Regions from separate parts of the Shewanella sp. MF05956 genome, predicted to be linked through region 1. Evidence: predicted binding sites of a transcription regulator. Region 1 holds the regulator's gene; each other region holds the start of a gene.
What was found. Region 1 encodes sigma-54, which starts transcription at its own class of promoters, with help from an activator protein. Its sites were predicted from a motif close to GTTGGCACGNNNNTNGNNT; they were not measured.
Positions count from the first base shown of each region.

Region 2: a site for sigma-54 is predicted at 2,888-2,906, ahead of AC19MX_RS01835 (DUF3192 domain-containing protein). Genes of this name have one in related genera too.
Region 3: a site for sigma-54 is predicted at 1,495-1,513, ahead of glnA (glutamate--ammonia ligase). Genes of this name have one in related genera too.
Region 4: a site for sigma-54 is predicted at 2,429-2,447, ahead of AC19MX_RS08065 (nitrate reductase). Genes of this name have one in related genera too.

Region 1 covers NZ_JCAYNV010000003.1:263,981-268,801, forward strand. The annotation lists gene lptB (LPS export ABC transporter ATP-binding protein) at 1-288, shown strand, start outside; gene AC19MX_RS04875 (RNA polymerase factor sigma-54) at 697-2,181, shown strand; gene hpf (ribosome hibernation promoting factor) at 2,206-2,493, shown strand; gene ptsN (PTS IIA-like nitrogen regulatory protein PtsN) at 2,496-2,939, shown strand; gene rapZ (RNase adapter RapZ) at 2,936-3,799, shown strand; gene AC19MX_RS04895 (HPr family phosphocarrier protein) at 3,820-4,089, shown strand; gene AC19MX_RS04900 (hypothetical protein) at 4,760-4,821, shown strand, end outside.
Region 2 covers NZ_JCAYNV010000001.1:423,136-427,956, reverse strand. The annotation lists gene AC19MX_RS01850 (DEAD/DEAH box helicase) at 1-1,668, opposite strand, end outside; gene AC19MX_RS01845 (Zn-ribbon-containing protein) at 1,677-2,450, opposite strand; gene AC19MX_RS01840 (hypothetical protein) at 2,454-2,798, opposite strand; gene AC19MX_RS01835 (DUF3192 domain-containing protein) at 2,958-3,341, shown strand; gene AC19MX_RS01830 (DUF2789 domain-containing protein) at 3,378-3,608, opposite strand; gene AC19MX_RS01825 (GNAT family N-acetyltransferase) at 4,072-4,713, shown strand.
Region 3 covers NZ_JCAYNV010000009.1:91,668-96,488, reverse strand. The annotation lists gene glnA (glutamate--ammonia ligase) at 1-1,388, opposite strand, end outside; gene typA (translational GTPase TypA) at 1,876-3,687, shown strand; gene ppnP (pyrimidine/purine nucleoside phosphorylase) at 3,823-4,134, shown strand; gene AC19MX_RS11510 (DUF4124 domain-containing protein) at 4,242-4,766, shown strand.
Region 4 covers NZ_JCAYNV010000006.1:23,453-28,273, reverse strand. The annotation lists gene AC19MX_RS08080 (acyl-CoA thioesterase) at 1-427, shown strand, start outside; gene AC19MX_RS08075 (NAD(P)-dependent oxidoreductase) at 441-1,316, shown strand; gene cctA (tetraheme c-type cytochrome CctA) at 1,687-2,022, shown strand; gene AC19MX_RS08065 (nitrate reductase) at 2,488-4,821, shown strand, end outside.

The sequences.
Region 1 (4,821 bases):
GAAATTGCCCGAGCACTCGCTGCTAACCCTAAATTCATTTTGCTTGATGAACCTTTTGCGGGTGTTGATCCGATTTCGGTTATCGACATTAAAAAAATTATCCAACAGCTAAAAAGTCGTGGATTAGGCGTACTGATCACCGACCATAATGTTCGCGAAACACTCGATGTATGTGAAAGAGCTTACATCGTAAGCCAAGGTAATTTAATTGCCGAAGGAACACCTGAAGAGATCTTGAGCAATCAACAAGTTCGAGCGGTGTACTTAGGTGAACAATTCAAGCTATAGTTAGGTTATATACCCAAACAACCTGAAGATACTCGATTTCAGCAAGAATTTACACGCGTTTAGGCAAGGCATTGATTGCGGTTAATGGTCGTTCCCTTTCCAAAATCAATAACACAGCATGAACGCGTGTAAAACTTGCCCCTTGGGAGTTTCACCGTGTTCCCACTACGTTGTTGCGTTAATTTATAAGGTGCCTACATTACCGCATTAACGCGCCTAGTATTGAAAACACGGTGAAGCTCTGAAACACGTATCTTCAAGTTGATTGGGTATACGCCTTTTAGCCTATCTAATTCATTCCATTGAACGATACCTAAATTGCGTGAAATGTCATTGACGTACGTGACACCCCATTACAGTTTTTCGAGATTGTTATTTTTATGGAAATCATCTAGGGATAAGCGGTAAATGAAAGCGTCACTCCAACTTAAAATGGGTCAGCATCTCACTATGACCCCTCAATTGCAGCAAGCCATCCGCTTGCTGCAATTATCTTCATTGGAGCTACAGCAAGAAATCCAACAGGCGCTGGACTCAAATCCATTGCTTGAAATAGAAGATGAATTTTCTCAAGCTAAAGATCCCTTAAAAGAAAGTCGCGATCAATCAGACACAGACTTCAGTGACAACAGTAATGTGAGTGTCGAAAAAGATACTTCAACCATCGACACCACAGAATCCATCAGTAAAGAAACCATGGACGACATGCCCATGGACACGACCTGGGATGAAGTCTATACCGCCTCACCGATGTCAGGGTCTGGTAGTGCCAGCATGCGCGACGATGATATGCCTTTTCAAGGGGAAACCACCGAAGGCTTATATGAACATTTAGAGTGGCAAAAAAACTTAACGCCATTTTCAGACACCGACCTTGCCATCGCAACAGCCATCATTGACGCAATAGATGAACGCGGCTATCTAACCCAAAGCACTGAAGAAATACTAGAAGCTATGGGCGATGAAAATGTTGAGCTTGATGAGGTTCAAGCGGTGTTAAAGCGAATTCAACATTTTGACCCCGTAGGTGTTGCTGCACGTGACCTTAGTGAATGTTTACTCATTCAACTGTCACAATATGCAGACTCAACCCCGCACATTGAAAATGCGCGAATGCTCATCAAAGATTATTTGGATTTAATCGCTGGGCGTGACTTTAGATTATTAATGCGTAAAACGCGTTTAAAAGAAGATGAGTTACGTGATGCCATTACCTTAATTCAATCTCTTAATCCGCGTCCTGGCTTATTGATTACTGCCGTCGATGACGAATACGTGATCCCTGATGTCACAGTATTTAAAAAGAATGGCCGTTGGGTTGTTGAACTCAATCCAGATAACATGCCTAAAATAGGTGTTAATCAGCAATATGCAGCAATGGCTCGCAGCAGTAAAAACCCATCTGATACTCAGTTTATACGAGGTCATTTGCAAGAAGCTAAATGGTTTATCAAAAGCATTGAAAGCCGTAACGATACCTTGTTAAAAGTAGCCAATTGCATTGTGCAATTCCAACAAGGGTTTTTCGAATATGGCGAAGAAGCCATGAAACCTATGGTATTAAATGACATTGCTGAAGCCGTAGAAATGCATGAATCGACCATTTCGCGCGTGACCACTCAAAAATACATGCACACCCCACGAGGGTTGTTTGAGTTAAAATACTTTTTCTCTAGCCATGTCAGCACTGATGATGGCGGAGAGTGTTCATCGACAGCAATCCGCGCATTTATTAAAAAGTTGGTTGCAGCAGAAAACCAGAAAAAGCCGCTTAGCGACAGCAAAATGGCTCAACTACTGGCCGAACAGGGCATAAACGTTGCTCGTCGTACGATTGCAAAATACCGTGAGGCAATGATGATACCGCCCTCAAACCAACGTAAGAGTTTATAAATCACTCAACAATGGAGAAGTGTAATGCAGATCAATTTATCAGGGCATCATGTTGAAATAACCGAATCTTTACGTGAATACGTTCAGGAAAAGTTTTCAAAGCTTGAACGACACTTCGATCAGATCAATAATGTTCACGTTGTACTCAACGTAGAAAAATTACAACAAAAAGCAGAAGCTAAAGTCAGCCTAAAGGGCGGAGAAATTTTTGCAATGTCAGAACATACAGACATGTATGCAGCAATAGACGCCCTGATAGATAAGCTCGATCGTCAGGTAATTAAACACAAAGAGAAGTATACAAAACACTAACGATGGAACTTTGTACCATCCTGCAGCCGGAATGCACCACCTGTGCCACACCGGGCAGTAAGAAAAAGGTACTGGAACTTATCAGCGATTTAGTCGCTGCCCAGTACCCGACCCTGTCTTCGCAAGAGGTGTTTGAAAGCCTTATCGCAAGAGAAAAAATGGGTAGCACAGGTATAGGTAATGGTATTGCAATACCTCATGGCCGATTAACGACAATCGATCACCCTATTGCGATCTTTGTAAAATGCGAAGAACCCATTTCGTTCGATGCCATCGATAAACAACCTGTCGATATCTTATTTGCATTATTAGTTCCTGCAGATCAGTGCCAACAACACTTAAGCACCTTATCCTCGATGGCCCAAAAACTCAGCGACAAACAAGTACTAAAACAGCTGCGTAAAATCCACGATTCAACAGAACTCTATCAGGTAATTACGGCATGAAACTTGTTATCGTATCAGGACGGTCAGGCTCAGGTAAATCAGTAGCATTAAGAGTACTAGAAGACCTAGGCTATTACTGTGTTGATAACCTGCCATTGCCGCTAATTGGCACCTTATTGGCTCAGTTAAAAGGCAGTAATGACCTAGTAGCGATTAGTGTTGATGTGCGCAATATTGCCGAACAAGGCAAAGTGCTTCAAGAACAACTTGAAATACTGCAACCTGATACCGAAATTACCAGTTTTTTCTTAAACTCTAGCGACAAAGTTTTACTTAAACGCTACAGCGAAACCCGCAGATTACACCCGCTATCTAAAAACCATATTTCATTACAAGAAGCGATTAAATTAGAAGGCCGCTTACTCGAACCTATCGCCAAAATGGTTGATCACTATGTCGATACATCGGCACTCAATATTTACGAGCTAAGCGATCAAGTAAGACAAATATTGCTTGGCAGTGTTGATAAAGAGTTAGTGATTAATTTTGAATCGTTTGGCTTTAAACACGGTATGCCGACCGAAGCAGACTTTATGTTCGACGTGCGCTTTTTACCTAACCCGCACTGGGAAATAGAATTAAGACCATTAACAGGTCTTGATGAGCCTGTGCAAGAGTTTCTTGGCCGTCAGCCTCTGGTGAATAAGTTTATTTGGCAAATCGAAAATCTATTCGAAACCTGGATGCCACATTTAGAGCGTAATAATCGCAGTTATTTAACCATCGCCATCGGCTGTACAGGCGGACAACATCGCTCAGTTTATATCACCGACCAACTCGCTAAGCGATTTAGACAAGGCAGTAAACACACAGTCAACGCCCGCCACAGAGAGCTAAATATCAGTGAAGATCAGCTTTAGTCCTATGTGGAGTGCTAGCCATGCTTGAGCGCCAAGTCACCATCTCAAATAAATTAGGTTTACATGCACGAGCAGCCACAAAACTAGCGATACTGGCTGCTGACTTTGATGCTGAAATCACCCTAATTCAAGCAGACAAACAAGCCAGTGCCGCTAGCGTCTTAGGATTGCTCATGTTGGAAAGTGGCATCGGAAAAATGATCACTGTCACAGCAACAGGTCCAGACGCAGCAGTGGCATTAGATGCGGTGTGTAATTTGATTAACGATAAATTCGATGAAGGCGGCTAACGCGTCGCACTGATTATCTAACAGCACTTAACAAACGTCAGTTGTACTCTCTCGTGGCATTTTTTGACAATGATATTCAAGCTTACAGCCCACTATTCATCAATTACCATTCATCGTATACGACTCACATTTCACGGTAAATTATTTACCGCTCAAATTGAATATAATGCCTTATATATCATTATGCCTTAATCAAAAACCACTGGACACATTCAGTGTGGTCACTTGTTAATGCTGATTGGTATTCCCCCTCTTCTGTCGTGCGCTGACTAAAGTACACTTATTCTTTAACGTTGAGAATGACGCTCTTAAGCAGTTTTTAAGCGCGTCTTCAATGAACATTAATGCACTATTATTTATCCTCATATAAATGACAAACGTAATGTCCTCATTTTGTCATTTACATAACCTTTTACTGCCATAAATTACCGCCATAATGCCTCTCAATAAACAGCCATCACCCTAAGGCTAGTTCACCAAATTAGTGCAATTGCACCAATTAAAACAAACGAGCCAATATTGCAAAACACAATAACGACTATAAATAATTGTTTTTAAACAGTTTAAATTAATTTAAAAAGTTGGCATACAGTTTTCATATAGAGAGAGGATACCTACTAAGTAGTAGTTTAATTTTTAAGCAGTCCATTGTCATTTGTAGGAGATAGCGATGAGTAAAATGAACCTAGGTCAGAACATCAAATCAGTTAATGGCATGGTCGCTAAGCTGGT
Region 2 (4,821 bases), on a different contig from region 1:
GTGCGTTAATTGTTTGGTGTCACCGACAATCAATACACGTTTTGCGCGATACAGCGCAGGTAAACAACTGCTAATGTTGCATTGTGTTGCCTCGTCAATAATCACTAAATCAAACATTTCGCGATTCAGCGGCAATACTCTGTGTAGGCTGTTTAAGCTGGCGAGCCAGATGGGAAATGCGGCAAATAAGGTGGCGTATTCTATTTTTTCAAACAACGCGAGTTGTTTGCTGGACGTTCTACTGCGAATCGCTTGATTAAAGGCCTGTAGCGATTTACGGTGCTGATTAACTAATGTATTTACGTTATTCTTTTTTAGTGCATTAAGATATTCAGCTGCCAGTGTTTCACGGGTAACGGTGTGTTGACTGATGGTGTTTAACGCATCCCATTGATGATGCCACTGGTTTATTGAGCTTTGAGTAAAAAACAAATAAACCCGTTTTAACCATGTGGATTGTCGAGCTTGTAGTTGATGGAGGCGCAAACCTCGGCGAATAGACTTGCGACTGAACGCCATGAAACGTTTTTCCAGTTTTACCAGTAACCGTTGCAACTTATTCAGTTCGTCTTCACATGCTTGTGGGCTTTGACTTAAGTCATCGTTAAAATATCCCGCGAGTAAGTCTGCGGTATAGTCTTTTAATTGTTTTAAAAATGCTTTTTGTCCTGCACGAATAGACACTTCGCCCAAGTTAAAATTACGAGCCAACTTATCAGCAATCACATCAAGGGCGACATCATTATTGGCCACAATAAGCACCGACTCTCCGCGTGCCATATGTTCGGCAGCAACTGCCGCTATGGTGTAGCTTTTACCCGTTCCTGGCGGCCCCGATACGCAGCCTAAATCGGCATTGGCAGCGATATGAATCACTTTCTTTTGTGGCGTAGATAATAATCCGGGTAAAAAATCATATTTTAGCGTGGGTTCTCTGAGCTTTACAGCCTGATTTGCAAACGTATGGTTAAACAGCTTACAAATGGGTGCTGATTGTTCATTAGTGCTAATGATACTTTCTAATTCGTGAAGTACGCCGCGAGTGCTCGATGACCGTTCCACAAAAAGTAGCATCGAAATAGGCAGTAGGTGGGGTACTTTTTGGGTTAACGCTTTTTTAATGTCTTGGTGTTTGGCAAGTTTTGGATAATTCAGTAATTCAAGTGAATGGATATCAATGTGATTACGGCTAAAGTATGAAGTCCAAAAAGACGGTGAATGTATGTCTTCATTGATGAGATCTTCTGAAAGCGCATTGTCTTCTGGCAGCAATTGTTGCAGCAGGGCTTCATTGATTTCAGTGTCTTCAGTTTGGGCCGAAAAATAGAAGTTATTATTTTCTTGCTCAATGGTGGCTTCGTTAAACAGCAGTGGTGATACAACTGTTTTGAGCTCACCTTTAATCGTCACTTTACCGACAAATAAGAATCGTGCATACAGCAGTATTCTTTCCCTTTGATACATTGCGACTCGTTTAAGCATGGGCTCGGCAAATTCTTGCGGAATGGGTAAGCGAGGTAAAAAACCCGTGCCTAATTCATCTTGCCCTTCAAGAATGAAACGATCTTCTTGTTTAAACTTGTTCACATTCCAAAGATTGATAGAGGCGCTATCTTCTTTATAACAATCTTTGTAGTAGGAAATAATCTGCTGATAACTCAATGGCACAATTCCATTTATTGATGATCCCAAGATAAGTTAGACACAATACGGCAAAGCTCGCACCTAAAGTGAAACATGTCTAATAACGGTTGTTCGAGCTTCCATTCATGTGAGCCGCAGCGCGGGCAAGGGCGGGTTAATTCTGCTTGTAATGATTCGCCGCCCACGCGATATAAATAATAGTAAGTGGGTATCTTAGTTAGGTATTCTATCCGCCCACGTAAATCCCAACCACGTCTAAATAGGTCACTGTCTGCCCGAGTGATTTCATCTAATGCCGCGAATTCTGCTTTGGTGGCTGCAGCCATTTGCAGTTCATCGCAGGCTTGCCATTCTGTTTGCCATTTTATGATGCGCTTATGATCACCATTAAACGTTGCAGGCAATTGATAAAGCGGGATAGGTAATAAGTTGTCACCATTGCGCAGTGGCGAGCACATGTGAACATAACTGGTATACAACAGTTGCCATGAAGGTGCGTCAGTGTTGCTGACTTCTGAGTTAATGTCTTGGCCTATCAATTTTTCTCTTGGCGCCAATAATTTTGCTGCAGTTAACCCCGCTAACGTCACTTTTACCCAAGGGCTATTATAACGATTCGATAAGCTGGTTTTTTCAGGTAACAACAAGCGAACTCTAAATTCACCATCGTTAAAAGCCACTGCAAACTCGCGTCCTAAAATTTGACCATTGGCGCGAAGGGCTTCTAATAATCCATTAATGGCTTTTTCTGCTGCATCAATAGTGGTGTCGGCAAAGCATTCAAAGCGAAGTTCTGTAACAAACATGGATTACGGTGCCTTCTTTTCGGTGATGGTTAAGACTTGTTGTTCTAATTCGCAGACTCTGTTAGTGAGTAAATCGATATGCTGTTGCATGGCGTCTATTTGTAATTGCAGCTTAGCGATAGGGTCTGCTGGTACGGTAGAGGATTGATCTTGTGCCGGGATATCGGCTAATTCAGGTAAGTTTTGCCATTCTGATTTCGGCAATGCTTTAAATTGTTGTAAGCCTTGGATCAATATCGGCATTGCAAAGCGATTGCCTAAACGACTTTTGATTAACGCTAAACTTGGAGTATGGCCATTGTTTGCTATCGCTTTTGCAGCAGCAAGCACTTGTTCAATTGGACTCATTGTTGGTTAAATTCCTTCATTATATGTAGCAATATTCACTAATTTATTTTTTATTGCATTAAAAATTATTTTAAATCAGTGCATTAAGTTTTGGCATGATTTTAGCTACAAGGATCTGTAATAACAATGCGGGTTATATTTTAACAAAAAGGATGCAACATGAAATCAAAACTTATTGCGGCAAGTGTCGTAGCGCTAATGTCAGTAGGATTAAGCGGCTGTGTGATTAGCGTAGGCGATCATGAATCAGGTAAAAGCCACGAGTATTGGGAAAAACAACAAGATAAAAATCGTGCTTTATTGGCTAACCTTGCACTCGGCATGACCAGCGAGCAAGTGGTGACATTAATGGGCACTGCCGATTTTAGTGAAGCATATTCAAAAAACAATTCAGCCAATACAGACCAGGCAATAAAAGTCTTATTTTATCGCACTCAATGGGCTAAAGGTGACGGTAAAACCACTAAAGATGAGTGCACCCCAATAGTCTTTAGAGACAATACCTTAGTTGGCTGGGGTGACACTGCTTTAGGGCAAATTTAAGCTGGTTTGAATCGGTCTGTTATTGTAAGAGTTCGGTTAACCTCTCATCATTACGTCCAATTGGTCGATAACTTCAGACCATTGGGCGTCTTCCATTAAAGCTTCTTTTATAAATGCCCGTTGACTTTGATTCCAACATTGGGCGTCAATCAACAGGGTGTGTGCGGCTAATTTGTTTCGGCTAACAAACTCATTAATATCTTGCTGTGAGTGCGCTAATCCGAGCTGCTGGAATAAGTGGCTTAAATCATTTTCTGTCGTATCCATTGAGACAACTCCTTTATATGACCCGTTAGAATTTCCAGTATTAATCTTCGATACCCAAATTGCAAAGAACTAATCAATAAAGCTATTTATTGATTATAAACCCAATCAACTTGAAGATACGTGTTTCAGAGCTTCACTGTGTTTTCAATACTAGGCACCTTATAAATTAGCGCAACAACGCTCTTGATTCAATAATCAGGGGAACACGGTGAAGCTCCCAAAGGGCAAGTTTTACACGCGTTTATGCTGCGTTATTGATTTTGGAAAGGGAATGACCATTACCCACAATCAATGCCTTGCCTAAACGCGTGTCAATTCTTGCTGAAATCGAACACCTTCAGGTTGTTTGGATATAAAGGTAAACCGTATTTGTTGATTGTTTCAATCTTGTTAACTTGCTAAGTTATTCACTTGTTAACTGAACAAGTTAAGCAAATGAGTCATCAAACAAGGAATAACAATAATGGATAACCCTACCTTGGAAACCCTACGTGCAGTGTATTTAACAGCTGAAGACTTACGTGTGGCGGCGTCAATTTTGTATAACGCATACCATGACGACCCCTATTTTATTGATGTTTTGGGGCAGCAAGATCAAGCGCAATATGAACAAAAACTGCGTGCAGCTATTCGTGAAGAACTCAATGAGCTGTGGCAACAAGAACAACCCTTAATTGGCTTATTTGATGATGAACGGCTCATTGGTGTCGCCTGCGTCATTACCCAACAAGTGCCATTAGGTGAAGCGCGATATTGGCATTGGCGTTTAAAAATGGTGTTAGGAACCGGTTGGAAATCAACCCAGGGCCTAATGGAAAAAGAGAACTGTATTTTGGAACATTTGCCTTCTGACAAATGTGGCATCTTACAATTTATTGCCCTAGCGCCCAATGAGCAAAATAAAGGCTATGGTGCAAGGTTAATTCAAGCGGTATTAAGTTGGTGTGATGAACAGCCTAAGCTTGATGGTATTGGTGTCTTTGTTACTCATCCTAAACATCATGATGTGTTTGTCCAGCAAGGGTTTAGCAGTATTGCTGAGGTCAATATTGGCAAGGTTGATGGCGAGATTTTATTTTATAACAAACTAGACGGATCGACTTAACCTTAGGATGACATGAGTGCGTAACTTCATTAAGTTAAGTGTTCATCAAATCTTATGTTTTTTGCCGTGCCAACACTAACACTAACACTAACACATTATGGAGTAGGT
Region 3 (4,821 bases), on a different contig from region 1:
AACTCTAATGGGTGAGTAGTACGTGCAACACGCTCAGCTTCACCTTTCTTAATTGCGATATAAGATTGGATGAAGTCTTCACTGAATACGCCACCTTTAGTTAAGAACTCATGATCAGCTTGTAGATTCTCAAGAGCATTTTCTAAAGACGTTGCTACTTGTGGGATCTCAGCCGCTTCTTCAGCAGGTAAGTCATACAAGTCTTTATCCATTGCTTCACCTGGGTGGATCTTGTTTTGAATACCGTCAAGACCAGCCATTAATAGTGCCGCAAAACCTAAGTATGGGTTTGCATGTGGATCAGGGAAACGCGCTTCGATACGACGACCTTTAGGGCTTGGTACCACTGGAATACGAATTGATGCACTACGGTTACGTGCTGAGTAAGCTAACATAACTGGCGCTTCAAAATGCGGCACTAAACGCTTATAAGAGTTAGTGCTTGGGTTGGTGAATGCGTTCAATGCACGAGCGTGCTTGATAATACCACCAATATAGAACAAGGCCATTTCGCTTAAGCCAGCGTACTTGTCACCCGCGAATAAGTTAACACCGTCTTTTGATAATGACTGATGCACGTGCATACCGCTACCGTTGTCGCCAACGATTGGTTTTGGCATAAATGTCGCTGTCTTTCCATAAGCGTGAGCCATGTTATGAACAACGTATTTTAGAATTTGGATTTCATCTGCTTTTTTAGTCAAAGTGTTAAAACGTGTAGCGATTTCGTTTTGACCCGCTGTAGCCACTTCATGGTGATGTGCTTCAACAACTTGACCCATTTCTTCAAGCACTAAACACATTGCTGAACGTAAGTCTTGTGATGAATCGACAGGCGCGACTGGGAAGTAACCCCCTTTAACCATTGGACGGTGACCTGTGTTGCCATCTGCATAGCTAGTGCCTGAGTTCCAAGCCGCTTCTTTTGCGTCGATTTTAACGAAACAACCTGACATATCAGTGCCAAAACGCACGTCGTCGAATAAGAAGAATTCTGGTTCTGGACCAATCAATACGGTGTCAGCGATACCAGTAGACACAAGGTATGCTTCTGCTTTTTTAGCAATTGAACGTGGGTCACGGTCATAACCAGTCATAGTGCCTGGCTCTAAAATATCACAGCGAATAAGGGCTGTTGTTTCTTCGGTAAATGGGTCTAAAACGAATGTTGTTGGATCAGGCATTAATACCATGTCTGATTCATTGATGCCTTTCCAACCTGTAATTGAAGAACCATCAAACATTTTGCCGTCTTCAAAAAAATCTTCATTTACTTGATGAGATGGAATAGAAACATGCTGCTCTTTACCTTTAGTGTCGGTAAAGCGCAAATCAACAAACTTAACTTCTAACTCTTCAAGTTGCTTTAAAACTGATTCAACTGACATTCTTAAGCCTCCGGTAGGGTAAAGGGTTGTCCCTTAATATAATCTTGGTATTCGCCAGATGGTGCATCTGGAAAACGAATTTTCATTTTTACGATTACTGCCATTAAAGCGATAATCATGCCAACTAGTTAACCTTTTGATTTTGTTAATTTTGAAAATATCAAAGATCAACAAAACAAACGCTTCGCACCAATCTTGTGCACCACTATGTTTCAATGTGGTGCAAAAGTCCATTGTGGTGCATATGCAAATTGATAAAGTTTTAGCCACTGTCACATTTGTGTATGACAAGCTTGTTACTATGACTTAAATAAAGGTTTTAACGTGTTTTTTGAGCTCGAGCAAGCTGAAAAAATTGATGTGTTCAAAAATAATCCTATCTACAAAAGCCGTGCTGAAGTAGAATGGCACGCTTTTTTATGGTGTCTATGATTATTCAGTCGCTATAAAGCCCCCTTTTTTTGTTTGCTGGTTTAGAGGTTTATCCGTGTTAGAGAATTTACGTAACATCGCCATTATTGCCCACGTTGACCATGGCAAAACAACCCTGGTTGATAAAATGTTGGCGCAGTCAGGAACCCTTGCATCTCGTGGAGAAGCTACTGAGCGGGTTATGGATTCTAACGATCTTGAAAAAGAACGTGGGATCACCATTCTGGCAAAGAATACTGCCATCCAGTGGAACGACTACCGCATCAATATCGTAGACACTCCTGGCCACGCTGATTTCGGTGGTGAAGTAGAACGTGTTCTATCTATGGTTGATTCAGTATTACTATTGGTTGATGCAGTTGATGGCCCAATGCCACAAACTCGCTTTGTAACCAAAAAAGCGTTCGCTCAAGGCCTTAAGCCAATTGTTGTTATTAACAAAATTGACCGTCCAAGTGCTCGTCCAGATTGGGTTATTGACCAAGTATTCGATTTATTCGTTAACTTAGGTGCTACTGACGAACAGTTAGATTTCCCTATTGTTTATGCTTCTGCGTTAAATGGTTTCGCGACTTTAGATCCAGAAGACACTAGCACTGACATGACGCCGCTATTCCAAACCATCGTTGAGAAAGTGTCTTTCCCAGACGCAGATGCAGAAGCGCCATTCCAAATGCAAATTTCTCAAATCGATTACAACTCATACGTGGGTGTTATCGGTATTGGCCGTATTACTCGTGGTAGCGTTAAGACTAACCAACAAGTGACCATTATTGGTGCTGACGGTAAGAAACGTAACGGTAAAATGGGCCAGGTATTAGGTTACATGGGTCTAGACCGCACTGAAGTTGAAATCGCTAACGCGGGCGACATCGTTGCTATTACAGGTTTAGGCGAGCTTAAGATTTCTGACACAATTTGTGCAGTGAATGCAGTAGAAGCAATGCCACCGTTAACGGTTGATGAACCAACACTAACGATGACATTCCAAGTAAACACTTCTCCGTTCGCGGGTAAAGAAGGTAAGTATGTAACTTCACGTAACATTCTTGAGCGTTTACAAACTGAATTAGTTCACAACGTAGCATTACGTGTTGAAGAAACAGACAGCCCAGATCGTTTCCGCGTATCAGGCCGTGGTGAATTACACTTATCGATTTTAATTGAAAACATGCGTCGTGAAGGTTATGAATTAGCCGTATCTCGTCCAGAAGTTATTCTAAAAACAATCGATGGTGAGCTATGTGAACCATACGAAACCGTAACAGTTGACGTTGAAGAAGATCATCAAGGTACCGTAATTGAAAAATTAGGTACACGTAAAGCTGAAATGAAAGACATGCAACTTGACGGTAAAGGTCGTGTCCGTATCGACTTCATTATCCCAAGCCGTGGCTTAATTGGTTTCCAAACTGAGTTCTTAACTGCTACTTCAGGTACTGGTTTGATTTATCACTCATTTGATCACTACGGTCCACATAAAGGCGGTGACATCGGTCAACGTGCTAACGGTGTATTGATTTCAAATGCTACAGGTAAGTCATTAACGTTCGCACTATTCGGTTTACAAGACCGTGGTCGTCTGTTTATTGGCCACGCGGCCGAAGTATACGAAGGTCAAGTAGTGGGTATCCATGCTCGTGCTAACGATTTGACAGTTAACTGTCTTAAAGGCAAGCAGCTAACCAACATGCGTGCATCTGGTACTGACGAAGCTCAAGTACTGACTCCACCAATCAACCTGACTCTTGAGCAAGCGCTTGAGTTCATCGATGATGACGAGTTAGTAGAAGTAACGCCTAAGAACATTCGTGTTCGTAAGAGATTCTTAACTGAAAACGAACGTAAGCGTAATAACCGCAGCTAATTCTATTCAGTAAAAATACTTAGCCCAGATAATTATCTGGGCTTTTTTATGTCTGCATGAAAACATTTAACTAGGAAGTTTAATTAAAAATCTGTAATACTCATCGACAATATTTAACATTAATTAGGAGTCGATATGAGTATGTTGCAACATGTCAGTGTGGCAAAACAGGCCAACGTGTATTTTAATGGCAAGGTCACTAGCAGAAGCGTGTTGTTTACTGATGGCAGCAGACAAACTTTGGGTGTGGTACTTCCGGGTGAATATGAGTTTTCTACTGCTGAAGGTGAAATCATGCAAGTGACTTCTGGTGAATTCGAGGTGTTATTGCCCGGCGAAACAGACTGGAAAGCATTCGGCGCAGGTAGCCAATTTGAACTTGCACCAAATGTGAGCTTTAGCCTTCGCACGAGTCAAATATCAGAATACTGCTGTCATTATATCTAGCGGTAAATCTAGCGTATTGTCAGATCAGCTTAATCACGACAGATTAAGCTGATTTTTTAATAAAAAGCGTCTACTCTATGAAAATATTGATTTTCAAGGAGTTCAACATGCGTCTTATCTTACTTATTGGTTTGCTTATCCTTAGCGCCAACAGCCTCGCTACCGTTTATCGCTGGGTAGATGAGAATGGTAAAGTACATTATTCTGACGAACCAAAAACTAACGCAGAAGCCGTTGATCTTAACCAGAATACTCAAAATAGTATGACCATCAATACCCCACCTCAAGCCAGTGTTACACCTAAAGATGCCACACAAGTTAGCTATACAGTCACGATTATCTCACCGCAAGAAGAAGCCACCATTCGTGATAATAATGGTGACTTCAGCGTCAGTGTGAGCGTTGCACCAAAACTGCCAAAAGGCGCCAAAATGATATTATTAGTCGATGGCGTAGCCACTACTGAGCCACAAACCTCAGCAACATTTCAACTCAATGGTATTTTTAGAGGCGAACATAACATTGTTGTGAATGTAGTAACACAAAGCGGCAAAGTACTTGCATCTAGCTCTCCAAGAAAGGTATTTCTACATCAGGCATCAGTATTTGGACCAGCTAAAAAGTCTAGATAATAAAGACAAAAACTATAATATTCATTGAGTTAAAGTTGATGTTTAGGTTTTTAGT
Region 4 (4,821 bases), on a different contig from region 1:
TGGCGGTAAGGTACACGGTGGTGCTGTAATGAAATGGATCGATTTAGCCGCATATGCAACTGCTGCGGGTTGGAGCGGTAAATATTGCATTACGGTTTATGCTGGCGGGATCCGTTTTGTTAAACCTATCCATGTAGGCAATATTGTTGAGGTAACGGGTAAAGTGATTTACACCGGTACAACATCAATGCATATTGCGATAGATGTAAAAGCGGGCGATCCCAAAGAATCAGAACGTCATTTAACCACTCATTGTATTGTTATCATGGTTGCAGTAGATGATGAAGGTCATCCAACATCGGTTCCTGAGTGGATCCCGGCAACAGCAGATGATATTCGTTTACGTGATAGTGCTTTACGTTTAATGGATATGCGTAAGCGTATCGGTGCTGAAATGGAAGCACACGTTAAACCTTCAGTTGAATAAATAAGGAAAAATCATGGCCAAGGTCGCATTTATTGGTTTAGGCGTAATGGGATACCCGATGGCGGGGCATTTAGTTAAAAATGGCCATGAGGTCACAGTATATAACCGTACAAGCTCAAAAGCGGCTCAGTGGGTTGAACAATTTGGTGGTCAATCTGCCGCTACACCTAAAGAAGCAGCGAAAGGCCAAGATATCGTGTTTACCTGTGTCGGTAATGATGATGACTTGCGTCAAGTGGTATTAGGTGAGCACGGCGTCGTACAGGGTATGCACGCAGGTACGATTTTGGTTGACCATACCACGGCTTCAGCTGATGTTGCCCGTGAGATTGCAGAGCATATTCAACCACTCAATATTGGCTTTTTAGATGCGCCAGTATCTGGCGGCCAGGCTGGCGCTGAAAAAGGCTTATTAACGGTAATGATGGGCGGTGAGCAAGTCCATTTTGATGCTGTTCAATCTGTTCTTGCTGCTTACAGTCGCTGTGCTGAACTATTAGGGCCAGTCGGCTCAGGGCAATTGACTAAAATGGTCAATCAAATTTGTATCGCCGGTGTGGTTCAAGGATTGGCTGAAGGGCTTCACTTTGCTAAGAGTGCCGGTTTAGATGGCCTTAAAGTGATTGAAGTGATCAGTAAAGGTGCTGCGCAAAGCTGGCAAATGGAGAATCGTTATCAAACCATGTGGCAAGGTCAATATGATTTTGGTTTTGCGATTGATTGGATGCGTAAAGATTTAGGCATTGCATTAGATGAAGCTCGCCGAAATGGTAGTCATTTACCGGTTACTGCATTGGTCGATCAGTTTTATTCAGAAGTGCAAGCGATGAAAGGTAACCGTTGGGATACCTCGAGTTTACTGGCTAGGTTAGAAAAATCTAGACGTTAACTTAGACAATATATTCAGTTTACTATTGTTAGCCTCAACATTGATTGGGGCTTTTTTTTGTTTATAAAAACCAATATATAAGGTGTTACTACATTAGGGTTTTCTGGCGTAAAAGTTAATTTAATCACTAAAAACCATCGAGTTACATGATGTAGCGCACATATTCAAACAAGTAAGACTGTTATTATTGCTTAATCTAAATTAATTTTGCTTAAAGTGAATTAATTTACTACTTTTATATTGTCGCTCAATTTTGATTTCGGTCGATATAAAGGGGTGAGTTAATTCTTAAGTAAAGTGTCGTGCTTCAGTGTAAGACCCGCGTCAGATAATAAGAATGCGGGCATACACTAAATTGGAGGAATGAATAATGAGCAACAAACTACTCAGCGCATTGTTTGCGGCAGGTTTCGCGGTAATGATGATGTCTTCTGCATCATTTGCTGCTGATGAAACCCTCGCAGAGTTTCACGTTGAAATGGGTGGCTGTGAAAACTGCCATGCTAATGAAGAGCCATCAGCTGATGGTGCATATGAATTTGAACAATGTCAAAGTTGCCATGGTTCACTTGCAGAGATGGATGATACCCATAAAGCGCATGATGGTGCGTTAATGTGTGCAGATTGTCATGCTCCGCACGAAATTAAAGTTGGCGAAAAACCAACGTGTGACACATGTCATGATGATGGCCGTACTGCTAAATAAGTTGTCCCGCTGATTAAAAATACCGACATTAATGTCGGTATTTTTGTTTCTGGCCTCTTTCAAAACCGAGAAGTATAAATCTAATACCATTGCGTGCTAATAAGTGATGACTCGCCAGAAAGAAATACTCCAGCCGCTTTTGCTCTGCTTTCTCGCTATTTGAAGGAGAGCAACCATCAAGACACAATAGAGATAGCGACGCCTTAATCAAAAACCGCTGGGCGCATTCTGAGTGGTCACTTAATAATGCGGATGGGTATTCCTACCTCTTTATAGGTATTTAATTTCTTTTGTTTTCAAATAGATGCGCGCTTTAAGTGCATGCGCTTGCACTTATGTTGCGCAAATGTAGCGTTGAATACCAGTCTGTTTTTTCTATTTCTAAGTTAAATCAGTAAGTTAATTTTTTGGCACAGCTTTCGCAGTAATACCATCATGAAATGGTTAATGTGAAAGGGTCAATGTATGTCAATAATCCAATCAAGTTGTGCTTATTGTGGTGTCGGGTGCGGCGTTAGCGTGTCCTCGACTCAAGCCGATTGGGTTGACGTTGATGTGTCTTCTTTAACCTTAATCGGTGATAAATATCATCCTGCAAATTATGGTCACTTGTGTGCAAAAGGTGAGCGACTGCTTGACAGTTTAACGCAACCTAATGTGCTGCGTTATCCTGTTTTACGCTCAGGTAAACCCATTTCGTGGGATCAGGCCAGTTCGTTAATTGCTGATAAATTTGCGCAAACTATCGCCCAGTACGGAGCCAATTCTGTTGCACTTTATCTTTCTGGCCAGTTACTCACCGAAGATTATTATGTAGCAAACAAATTTGCCAAAGGCTATTTAAAAACGGCAAATGTCGATACTAATTCACGTTTATGCATGTCATCTGCTGTGAGTGCTATGCAGCGGGCATTTGGTGAAGATGTAGTGCCAGGTTGTTATGACGATATTGAACATGCAGAAGTCATTGTATTAATTGGTGCGAATACCGCTTGGACTCATCCAGTGTTATTTCAACGGATATTGGCAGCAAAAAAAGCCAATAACACAACGTTAGTGGTTATTGATCCAGTTACAACCGCGACAGCAAAACAAGCTGACCTTCATTTAGCGATTACGCCAGGGGCCGATTTAGCCTTGTTCCACGGTTTGTTAGGCTATTTGGCGGATAATGAACGTGTTAATCATGAATACATTAATGCGCATACCGACGGTTTTGATGTTGTGGTAAGTCACGCCAAACAATTGAGTACAGATCTTCTTGGCCTTGCAAAGCAAGTGGGGTTAACCGAGTCAACATTGAAACAATTTTATCAATTGTTTATTCAACATAAAGCCATACTGACAGCATCATGCCAAGGCGTTAACCAGTCTGTTATTGGCACTGACACCACGAATGCGATTATTAATTGCCATTTAGCCTTAGGGCATATTGGCCAAGCCGGATGCGGTTTTTTCTCATTAACGGGTCAACCTAATGCGATGGGCGGTCGCGAAGTAGGGGGATTAGCCACTCAACTGGCTTGTCATATGGGATTTTCTCAATCTGAACGTGAACTACTCGCCGATTTTTGGCAGGTCGATACCGTTGCTGACAAAAAAGGTTTAGCCGCTGTCGACATGTTTGATGCCTTAGCTGACGGTAAAATAAAAGCCATTTGGATTATGGGCACCAATCCTGTGGTGTCATTGCCTAACAGTAATAAAATTGCTAAAGCCTTGGCCGATTGTCCTTTTGTGGTGGTGTCTGAAATAAGCCCTGATTCTGATACCGCAAAATTTGCAGACATATTATTACCCGCTCAAGGTTGGTCTGAAAAATGCGGAACAGTGACCAACAGTGAACGCACAATAAGCCGTCAGCGGGGCTTTATTACCCCCAAAGGACAAAGCAAAGCGGATTGGTGGGCCATAAGCCAAGTGGCGCAAAAAATGGGTTTTCAAGGATTTGAGTTTGACAACAGTGCTAGCGTGTTTCGTGAGTTTGCCGCGTTGTCGGCAAACGTTAAACAAGCTTTTCCCAATAAGATATTTGATATAAGCGGGTTAACCGATTTAAGCCAACAAGAATATGACGATTTAAGACCGACTCAGTGGCCAATAGCATCTGCTGAACACATTGGACAGCAAGGGCTGCGAGTATTTAGTGATGGGGTATTTGCTACGCCGACAGGAAAAGCACAATTCATTTTCCCCGCGAAGACGGTAACGCAAGTGGCTGCAAATGTAGCCAAACAGGCTAGCGTATTACTTAACAGTGGCCGCAGTCGCGATCAATGGCACACTATGACTCGCACAGGTCATATTGCGAGTCTACGAGCAAGTATTCCTGAGCCTGTAATACAACTTCATCCGGATAACCTCGCGAGCTTTTCTATTGCAGATGGCGACCTTGTGACTATCGGCTCCGCCGCAGACAAAGAATCTACGTCATTTGCTCTGGCCAGGGTGGTGGTTGATCAAAATATACCGCTTGAGATGGCAATGATGTCCATGCATTGGTCTAAGCAATTCTCATTGGGCAAAGGGGTTAATCAATACCTCGATAACCGAGTTGACCCAGTATCGCAGCAACCCGGATATAAGTGTCAAGACGTGGTACTGAAGCCTGTCGAGCTGGCATTGCAAGGTGTGGTGTTTGGTTTACACGATCCTGAAGCGCAAGGTTTATGCTGGCAAGTCGCTCAAACATTAACCACCGGAATATGTCATCACGTCGGATTTACTGATGCAGAGGAGGGGTTTGCTTATCAAGCTACTGCCCACTCACTTGCCTGGTCAGCTAATGTTCATGGCCAG